Regions from separate parts of the Pseudoalteromonas sp. SCSIO 43101 genome, predicted to be linked through region 1. Evidence: predicted binding sites of a transcription regulator. Region 1 holds the regulator's gene; the other holds the start of a gene.
The links. Region 1 encodes sigma-54, which starts transcription at its own class of promoters, with help from an activator protein. Its sites were predicted from a motif close to GTTGGCACGNNNNTNGNNT; they were not measured.
Positions count from the first base shown of each region.

Region 2: J8Z25_RS12505 (DUF1328 domain-containing protein) is a predicted target of sigma-54. The motif match lies at 2,196-2,214, and genes of this name have one in related genera.

Region 1 covers NZ_CP072673.1:429,672-434,752, forward strand. The annotation lists gene J8Z25_RS02075 (HPr family phosphocarrier protein) at 1-126, opposite strand, end outside; gene rapZ (RNase adapter RapZ) at 142-987, opposite strand; gene ptsN (PTS IIA-like nitrogen regulatory protein PtsN) at 988-1,440, opposite strand; gene hpf (ribosome hibernation promoting factor) at 1,444-1,731, opposite strand; gene J8Z25_RS02095 (RNA polymerase factor sigma-54) at 1,759-3,255, opposite strand; gene lptB (LPS export ABC transporter ATP-binding protein) at 3,373-4,098, opposite strand; gene lptA (lipopolysaccharide transport periplasmic protein LptA) at 4,095-4,616, opposite strand; gene lptC (LPS export ABC transporter periplasmic protein LptC) at 4,606-5,081, opposite strand, start outside.
Region 2 covers NZ_CP072673.1:2,689,000-2,694,080, reverse strand. The annotation lists gene J8Z25_RS12520 (YcxB family protein) at 1-337, opposite strand, end outside; gene J8Z25_RS12515 (hypothetical protein) at 461-1,384, shown strand; gene J8Z25_RS12510 (hypothetical protein) at 1,735-1,926, opposite strand; gene J8Z25_RS12505 (DUF1328 domain-containing protein) at 1,976-2,149, opposite strand; gene J8Z25_RS12500 (OadG family protein) at 2,684-2,932, shown strand; gene oadA (sodium-extruding oxaloacetate decarboxylase subunit alpha) at 2,948-4,720, shown strand; gene J8Z25_RS12490 (sodium ion-translocating decarboxylase subunit beta) at 4,733-5,081, shown strand, end outside.

The sequences.
Region 1 (5,081 bases):
TTCTTTATCGTCTTGATAAAGCGTAATTTTAGCATCAAATTGTAGTGCTAATTGGGCTAAAACAGTGGCTGCGCGAGCATGTAAGCCGAGTTTGTTTTGAATTAAAAAGGTATCTTCAGCGCGCATTATAATAGTGCCTAATTAAATGTCTTGTTCACGGTGGCGAATTTTTACATTGTCATGGCTTTTAGCAAAACTCTCACCAATTGTTTGCGCTAAGTAAACAGAGCGATGTTGGCCACCAGTACAACCAATGGCAATGGTAAGGTAACTTCGGTTGTTACGCTCTAAATGTGGTAGCCATGTTTGTACAAATGTTTGAATTTGCCATGTGAACTTTTGCACTATGCTGTGGCTAGCTAAGTAATCTTTTACTGGTTGATCTAGACCCGTTAGCGGCTTCAAATCAGGTTCCCAGTGTGGGTTAGGTAAAAAACGTGCATCAAATACGTAATCAGCTTCTTTTGGAATACCGTGTTTAAAGCCGAAAGACATAAAAGTGATAATCAGTTTTTTATCCTTTTTACCCAAAATCTTTTCGCGAATTGATTCAGCTAACTGATGAACACTGAGATCTGTGGTATCAATCATAAAATCAGCACGAGTGATCAACACATCGAGTAAGACTTTTTCTTGTTTAATGGCCAGATCAAGTGGCAAAGAATCAATGGATAATGGGTGTAAACGACGAGTCTCTGAAAAGCGTTTTATCAGGGTTTGGTCATCACTGTCTAAGTAAAAAAGTGTTGGATTTGCGAAACCTGGAAGGTACTCAAGAATATCATTAAATTCTTGCTGCTCTTTTGGAAGGTTACGCACATCAATACTGACCGCTATTTTATCGTAGTTATCTGATACGCTACGCACGAGCGAAGGCAGTAAATTGACTGGAATATTATCAACGCAATAATAACCTAAGTCTTCAAGTACTCGTAAAGCGACCGATTTACCTGAGCCTGAGCGACCGCTGATAATGATTAATTCCATTTATGCCTCTGCTGATATAACCTGAAACAGTTGCTGATCGGTAGTAGCACTACGCAGCTGTTTACAAAACTCTTTATCTTTAAGTCTATCAGCAATTGTTGATAAGGTCTTTAGATGAAGCTGAGAGTCACCATCTGGTACGATGAGTGCTACAAAAATGTCAACAGGGCGATTATCAATTGCATCAAAATTGATTGGGGATTCACTCACTATGACAAACGCCTGAGGTTCATCGGCGCCACTCATTCGGCCATGTGGAATAGCAATACCTCGGCCAATACCAGTGCTACCTAGCTTCTCTCGGTTGAGTAAAGCATTTAGGATATCTTGTTGAGATAAATGAGGAAGCTGCTGGTGAGCCAGTTCGCTGATATATTCAAGAATTCTTTTTTTGCTATTAAAAAGGACCGCAGCTTTGCTGCAGTCCTGATTAGTAAGTGAACTTAGTTTCATAATTTAATGTCGAGCTAATTTCTCTTTGTGTTTAATGACTTGGCGATCAAGCTTATCGATCAACGAGTCAATGGCTGCGTACATATCTTGATGTTCTGTAGAAGCGAACAATTCGCCTCCGTTTACATGTAAAGTTGCTTCTGCTTTTTGGCTTAATTTTTCTACATCTAGAATGACATGAACATTATTAATATGGTCAAAATGCCTTTCTAGTTTCGCAAACTTGGTGTTTACATAGTCTCTTAATGAATCAGTGATTTCTACATGACGACCAGTTAAATTTAGTTGCATAAGCATTTTTCCTTCTATGTAAAACGTCTAAATCAAACTCTTACGCTGATTAGACGGAGGTATTGCTAGAGACTCACGATATTTTGCAATTGTACGTCTAGCTACTTTAATTCCTTGCTCAGCCAATATATCTGCAATTTTGCTATCACTCAATGGTTTAGCCGAGTTTTCTGCAGCGACTAACTTCTTGATTAAAGCGCGTATTGCTGTTGAAGAACACTCACCACCATTTTCAGTGCTGACATGGCTTGAGAAGAAATATTTCAACTCAAAAATACCCCTAGGGGTATGCATATATTTTTGCGTTGTTACTCGTGAAATCGTCGATTCATGCATTTCGACCATTTCAGCAACATCATTTAGCACCATCGGCTTCATTGCTTCTGGGCCATGCTCAAAGAAAGCTTGTTGTTGTTGAACGATACAGTTGGTCACTTTTAATAGTGTATCGTTACGGCTTTCTAAGCTCTTAATAAACCACTTTGCTTCTTGTAAGTGAGAGCGAATAAATTGGCTGTCGCTACTTGATTTAACAGAGCGAGACATAGCCGCATATTGGCTGTTCACTCTAATCTTTGGCATACTATCTGGGTTTAACTCAACCACCCAGCGACCTTTTACTTTTTTCACTGATACATCAGGTATGACGTACTCAGACTCTTCGCGTACTATGCTATCCGCAGGCTTAGGGTTTAAGCTGTGAATTAGCGTCATTACTTCTTTAAGCTCATTTTCTTTAAGCTTAGTCTTTTTCATCAAAGTTCGATAGTCGCGACTCGCTAATAATTCGATATGCTCAGATAAAACCATTTTAGTTTCAGCTAAATATGGCGTGTTTGCATCGAATTGGCGAAGTTGAATACACAGGCATTCCTGTAAACTACGCGCCCCAATACCGACAGGATCAAACAATTGAATTCTCTTTAGGACCGCTTCGACTTCATCAAGTTCGATTTCTTCTTCATCACTATTTTGATTAAAGCTCTCGACGATATCTTCACAGCTTACCGTTAAAATACCAGAGTCATCGATAGCCTCAACAATTGCCACAGCAATCGCTTCATCAGTCGGACTAAAGGGAGTTAGCTGTAATTGCCACATAAGGTATTCGTGAAGGGTTTCGGTCGATGCACCTTGATAAATAGATTCATCTTCTGGCATTGGCCCTGATGATGTTGATGGAGCGGCACTCATGTACTCATCCCATGTAACATCCATGGCTAAATCGTCACTTACAGTGTCTTTATTTAGAGCATCACTGCTTTCTTGTTCATATTCGCTAGGTGCTTCGTCTGCAGAAGCGCTGACTTGCACATCGTCAGATTCAGCTTTTTGCTCATTTTTGCCGATGCTTTCTTCGTTGTAATCCGCTTCTTCCACTTCAAGTAAAGGGTTACTATCTAGCGCCTCTTGAATTTCTTGTTGGAGATCCAATGTACTGAGCTGCAACAAACGAATAGCTTGTTGCAGTTGTGGAGTCATTGTAAGTTGCTGGCCCATGCGCAGCTGTAATGATTGCCTCATGTATCCCTAACAATCCTTTTTTTAAGTTATCGATAACTGTGCAAAGACAGTTAAGTTATTATCGATTTATTGTCATTGTTATAAGTCTAGCAGATGCTCTAGTCGGTGGCGTAATGGTTACAGCCTAAATTGCTCGCCTAGATAAACATCGCGTACAGTTTGGTCAGCTAATACGTGCTCAGGTGTGCCTGATGCAATTAGCTCCCCATGAGAAACAATGTAGGCTTTTTCACAAACATCAAGGGTTTCTCGAACATTATGGTCAGTAATTAGTACACCAATACCACGATTTTTTAGGTGCTCAATAATTTTCTTTATATCTAACACTGAAATTGGATCAACACCAGCAAAAGGCTCATCTAAAAGGATAAATTTAGGATTAGCGGCTAATGCGCGAGCAATTTCAACGCGGCGACGTTCACCACCAGATAGCGCCATACCTTGACTATCACGGATGTGTTGGATGCTAAATTCATCTAATAAGCTATTTAGAGTTTCTTCCCGCGTGGTTTTATTTAGATCTTTACGAGTCTCTAAAATAGCCATCAAGTTTTGGTAAACTGTTAACTTTCGAAAAATCGAAGATTCTTGCGGTAGATAACCAATACCCAACCTCGCACGGCTGTGCATTGGCAAAAGGGTAATATCGTTATCATCGATGCTAATTTTACCTTTGTCGCTCGGAACTAGGCCTACAATCATGTAAAAAGTCGTGGTTTTACCAGCACCATTTGGGCCAAGCAAGCCAACAATACTGCCTGCTTCAACTTCCAGACCGACATTTTTAACCACTTGGCGGCCTTTGTAGCTCTTAGCTAAAAGCTCTGCTTTTAATGTGCTCATGGTTGGCCTTTATTGTCTTTTTTATTTTCAACAGGTACTAAAATAGTGTGTACACGATCTGATGAGTTTTCGTCTTTTTCAGCACTGATAAGCTGCTGAGCCATATCATAGGTAATGCTTTTCGCTGTTACTTTTTGACCAGCTTGGGTAACTTCAGCTTCACCGTTTAAGGTTAAGAAGCGTTTCGCAACATCATAACGAACTTCTTCAGCACTGGCGCTCATTACGGAACCATCCGTTTGTTTTTCTTCGAAGTAAGCTGGTTTGCCTGTTGCAATAATTAGCTCTACAGTACCTTCGGTATCACCGCCGTGTGCTTCAAGACGTTCTGCTGTAATACGACGATTACCATGCACGATCTCTACGTTACCTTCAAATATGCCAACGCCATCTTTTAGTTTACCAACTTGGCGATCTGAGCTAATGCTAATTTGTGCGCCAGTTTGCTCGGCAGCGGTGCCGGAAAACGCAATCAATAAGCTTGGGATCAGGAGTAATTTCTTCAGTTTATTGGTCATAGTATATGGTTCGTGTATGGTTAGTTAACTCAACAATTTCGGTTTTTAAATCGGCTTTTAAGCCTTTACCGGTAATCTTTAAATTCGGTCCTGTTAGTGTTACAGGTTGCTTTGAAAACATGGTCATTTTATTAATGTCGACATTAATGTTTTCTGCTTTTATATCTTCGATCATACCGTTATGGGTTAAGTTTTTAGCAACTACATCCCCTTCAAAAATCAGCTGATCATTTTCGTATAAAGTGGCTTCTTTGGCTTTTACTTGCCAAACCTGCTGGTCGCCATAAATAGTAAATACAGGTTGCTCAAAAAAGGTAAACCCTAATTGTTGATACAACTCCATTTTAGCCGCAGCTACTTTATGACTGATTTTTCCTTGCTCGTCATAAGCAGTTTGCTTTAACGCCACCGCAGTGTAATCAGGCGTTGCAATGATCTCGTCTTCACTAGTTATTGTGTCTGCTG
Region 2 (5,081 bases), 1.5 Mb from region 1:
GCCAGCTTAATTGGTAGCTTTTATGTGGGTTTTCGGCCTTCACTCCTTCATCATCAAAGGTGATGGTCACTTCGCTACCTGATGCTCGGCTCATCATTTGTCTTGCGACCCACCATGGGCGCTTGTAATAAAACGATAAACACTCAACGACAGCAAGCATAATCATAAAGCTGCCCAGATAATGGTTCTCTAATTGATAAAAAGCTAATAAGCCTAAGGTTATTAACAATGCCAACAGCAGGTATTTAGGCTTGGCTTGTGATGAATAAGGTAAAGACTCATCAAAGCATTCGTAATAATACGGTTTATCTAGTGTGTAATTTGTACTTAATGTCATTCTCAGACTCACTTATTCGACTGGCAGCAGTTTAACATTGATAGAAAAAAACTGCCGCAGTTGGTTTTCATTTAGTTGTCATTATGAGAGCTTAAGGTATCTGTATTTTTAGGGGTAAGTTGTATGTTTGTTAGTTCAATGTCATTAGCGCTTGCAATGACTTCAAATACTTTTTTAGTTATGGGCGATATGCCATACACCCCGATTGATGAAATTAATCTCGCAAATGACGGAAAAATTACTAAGGCAATCGCTACAACACCCCATGGCTTTTTAATGCACCTTGGCGACATGAAATCAGGAGCGCTTGCTTGCACGAATAAGCTTTTGCAAACTAATAAGGCGTTATTAACATCGCTGACTACGCAGCCTTTTATTTACACCCCAGGTGATAATGAGTGGACAGATTGCGACCGCGTCACATTAACTCCTCAATTCGATGAGCTCGAACGGCTAAGTTTTGTTAAAGGCTTAATGTTCGACGATGCTTATAGACAAAAAGCAAAACAGTTACAGGGTTATGTAACACAAGCTGAAATGCTAGAGAATGCTCGTTGGCAATTCGATGGCATTGAGTTTCGCACCTTACATATACCAGGTACTTTTAATGGTCGCTCGCAAATTTTAAAAAGTGACAAAAGCGCAGCACTTGATGCAGCCGACAAACGTGATAAGTACAATTTAATTTGGTTAAAACAAGCACTCATTCAGCAAGATGCTAAGGCGTATGTGTTTGGCTTTCAGGCTGATATTTACCACCCGACCAGTAAACCAGTTTGTAGTGAATCACAGCGCTCAAACTGTGATGCTTTTAAAGTATACCGTGATGCCATCAGTGACTTCGCAAAGCACACCAATAAGCCTGTGTTAGTGATGCATGGTGATACAGGTCCATACTGTAAACAACAGTTAGCAAGTAACTTAACACGCTTGAATGTACCTGGTGATTTTGCTGTGAGTGATGTAGCAAAAGTGAGCTTTGTTGATGGGAAGTGGCATATAGCGAGTGTAACGACAAACGAGCCCCTCACAACGGGTTGTAAGTGAAACCCAACAAGTTAGCGAGTTTCTAGGTGAAAGAGTAAAGTTGCGAGCTTAAGGTAGCTGCGGGTTTACCTCGCGTAGGCGTGAAATTTATTTCGCGCGATTCTCTCAATTTATGCGGCTGTAAGTCTGGCTTTAGCCCGTCACGTATGTGTGATAAAACACGTGTCGCCATAAATGACGACCTATATGGCGTAGGGAAAAACGGAACGAAACCCAACAAATTAGCGAGTTTCTGGGGGAAAAAGTAAAGTTAGCAAGCTCCTTGACACAAGCAGCAGGCAGCCTAGAGTTGCTAACTTGTATACACAAAAAAAGCGACACTTGGCCGCTTTCTTCATAAAGTGTTGTGATTAGCAGTTAGTTTCTTCTGCGTTAACACCTTCTTTTACTTCTTCACATGCGTCTTCAACAGCATTTTGTGTATCAGTAATTGCTTCATCAATACGCTCACCTGCATCTTCTGCCGAGTTATCTTCACAACCCATGATGAATAGACCTGAAAATAGAGCGATAGTAGCGGCTTTCAAAGTTGAATTTTTCATAACGAAATTCCTTGTAAATAAAATAAATTAAGTGGTTATTTGCTTATAACTACTTAGGGGCGTTACCTCTAAGAGCTCCAGATACCAGTGAAATAACTAGTAGTACTAAAAATATAAAAAAGATAATTTTAGCGATGCCTGCAGCGGCTCCTGCGATACCACCAAAACCTAACACTGCTGCGATTAACGCGATAACTAAAAAAGTAATGGTCCAGCGTAACATAATGGTCTCCTTGGCTATTTAAATTTTCTAAAGTTCGATGTAACTGAAGCGAGTTCTGTGCCAGATGTTTTACTTGTTTTATTTCAATGGTTTACCTTTATTTGTGATGCTGGTAGATGTTCATCACTTGGTAACATTTACGAGTAAGCATGTAAGTTATTCATAGTGATATTTTTTCATATTGAGTTGCATGAGGAAAACATCAGATTGCCACGGTATTGGTAAGACCAATTTAACTTTTTATTGGTTGGTAAAGTCTAACACCTTGTTGTGTGTGGTTTTTAGACGCTTGCTGGTTTTTAGTTAATAGCTGAACATATAACTTATGGCTATATCGACTATTTATATCATCTATATCGAGGCTTTGAATGATGGAAATGTAGGGTGTTAATTATATGTGTGGCATGTTATTTTAAAATTAATTGGTTTTACCAATTTACAATGGTGCTATACAAATGATTTTGGTTTGTTATTATTGGTGCATAATTATTTAACAAAAATAACTTTTTATTTTAAGTAAGCGAGGGGAGTCGTATGGATATAGGTGGATTACTCACCACTGCGGCCAGTTTGATGGTAACAGGCATGGTAGGCGTGTTTGTTTTTCTGACTATTCTGATTACAGCAGTCACTTTAATGTCAAAACTAGTGGGTCGATTTGATGATCCAGCAAGTGCAGAACCTACGCGAACAGCAAAAATTCAACCTCAACAGGGTGTGCCTCAGGCACATATTGCAGCAATAAGCGCTGCAATCGCTCAATTTCGAAATAAACAAAAATAACGGGGCAGCTCGAACATGGCTAAATTAAAATTAACCGAATTAGTATTGCGTGACGCACACCAGTCTCTTTTGGCAACGCGTATGCGCTTAGACGACATGCTACCCATAGCCGAAAAACTCGACAATGCGGGTTATTGGTCAATTGAATCATGGGGGGGTGCAACGTTTGACTCGTGTATCCGTTATTTAGGTGAAGATCCTTGGCAACGTATTCGCGAACTAAAGGCTGCAATGCCAAACACTAAGCAGCAAATGTTACTTCGTGGACAAAACCTTTTAGGCTACCGTCATTATGCTGATGATGTGGTCGAAAAGTTTGTCGAGCGAGCACACAAAAATGGGGTTGATGTATTTCGTATTTTCGATGCGATGAACGATGTACGAAACCTTGAAACTGCTATTAAAGCAGCTGTTAAAGTGGGAGCTCACGCTCAAGGTACAATTTCATACACAGTAAGTCCTGTACATACACTTGATATGTGGCTGAAACTCGCAAAACAGCTTGAAGAGCTTGGCTGTCATTCGATTTGTATTAAAGATATGGCAGGTTTATTAAAGCCATATGATTGTGAGCAGTTGATCAAAGGCCTAAAAGAAACCGTGTCTATTCCTATTGCGATGCAATGCCATGCTACTACTGGCTTAAGCACTGCAACTTATCAAAAAGCAATCGATGCAGGTATTGATATGCTTGATACGGCGATTTCGTCAATGAGTATGACTTATGGTCATAGCGCGACGGAGACAATAGTTTCAATTGTCGAAGGCACAGAGCGAGATACTGGCCTTGATTTAAACCAATTAGAAGAAATTGCAGCTTACTTCCGTGATGTACGTAAGAAATACGCTGCTTTTGAAGGTAGCTTAAAAGGCGTTGATGGTCGCATCTTATTAGCACAGGTACCTGGCGGCATGTTAACTAACATGGAAAACCAGCTTAAAGAACAAGGCGCGGCTGATAAGCTTGATCAAGTATTACTTGAGATCCCACGTGTTCGTGAAGACTTAGGTTTTATTCCTTTGGTTACGCCAACCTCGCAAATTGTAGGTACCCAAGCGGTACTTAACGTATTAACTGGCGAGCGTTACAAAACCATTACTAAAGAAACTGCGGGCGTGCTCAAAGGTGAATATGGTGCCACTCCTGCACCTATGAATAAAGAGCTGCAAGAACGAGTGCTAGAAGGCGCAGAGGCAATTACTTGTCGTCCTGCAGATAAATTAGAGCCTGAACTTGAGAAACTTGAAGCTGAGTTATTAAGTGAAGCCAAAGAGCAAGGTTTAGAACTTGCTGATGACGTGATTGATGATGTACTTACATATGCATTATTCCCACAAATAGGCCTTAAATTTATTAAAAACCGCAACAACCCAGATGCATTTGAAGCAATTCCAACAGGTGAAGTTGCCAAGTCTGAAAGCAAACCTGCTTCTTCAAGCCCTGTAAAAGCGGAGCAATACAGCGTTAAAGTTGATGGTAAAGTTTACGATGTCGTCGTAGCACAAGGTGGTGAGCTTAAAGAAGTAACTTTAAAAGACAGTGAATTAATTCCTCAGTCTGCTTCAGCGTCAGCAGGCGAAACACTCAATGCGCCTTTGGCTGGTAATATTTTCAAAGTGAAAGTGAAACCAGGCCAAACAGTAAATGAAGGTGATGTGGTTATTATCATGGAAGCGATGAAAATGGAAACAGAAGTTCGCGCCGTACACTCAGGTACAATTGCAGAAGTATTAGTAGCTGAGGGTGACTCTGTTGCCACTGGCGATGCGCTAATCGCGCTAGCATAGGAGAGGCAGAGGATGGATGGTGTTTTAAACCTCTGGCATGCCACGGGTATTGCTAATTTTACCTTTGCGGCATTGATCATGATTGCGGTTGGTTGCTTGTTACTTTATTTAGCAATTGCACGTAACTTTGAGCCACTGTTGTTATTACCTATTGGCTTTGGGGCTATTTTAACGAATATCCCTGTGGCCGGGTTATCTGAGCCGGGTGGGTTACTTTATTATGTGTACCACATCGGGATTGATTCTGGGGTGTTCCCACTTTTGATCTTCATGGGGGTTGGTGCGCTTACAGACTTTAGTGCCTTGATAGCAAACCCTCGTATGTTGTTGTTAGGTGCGGCTGCACAGTTTGGTATTTTTG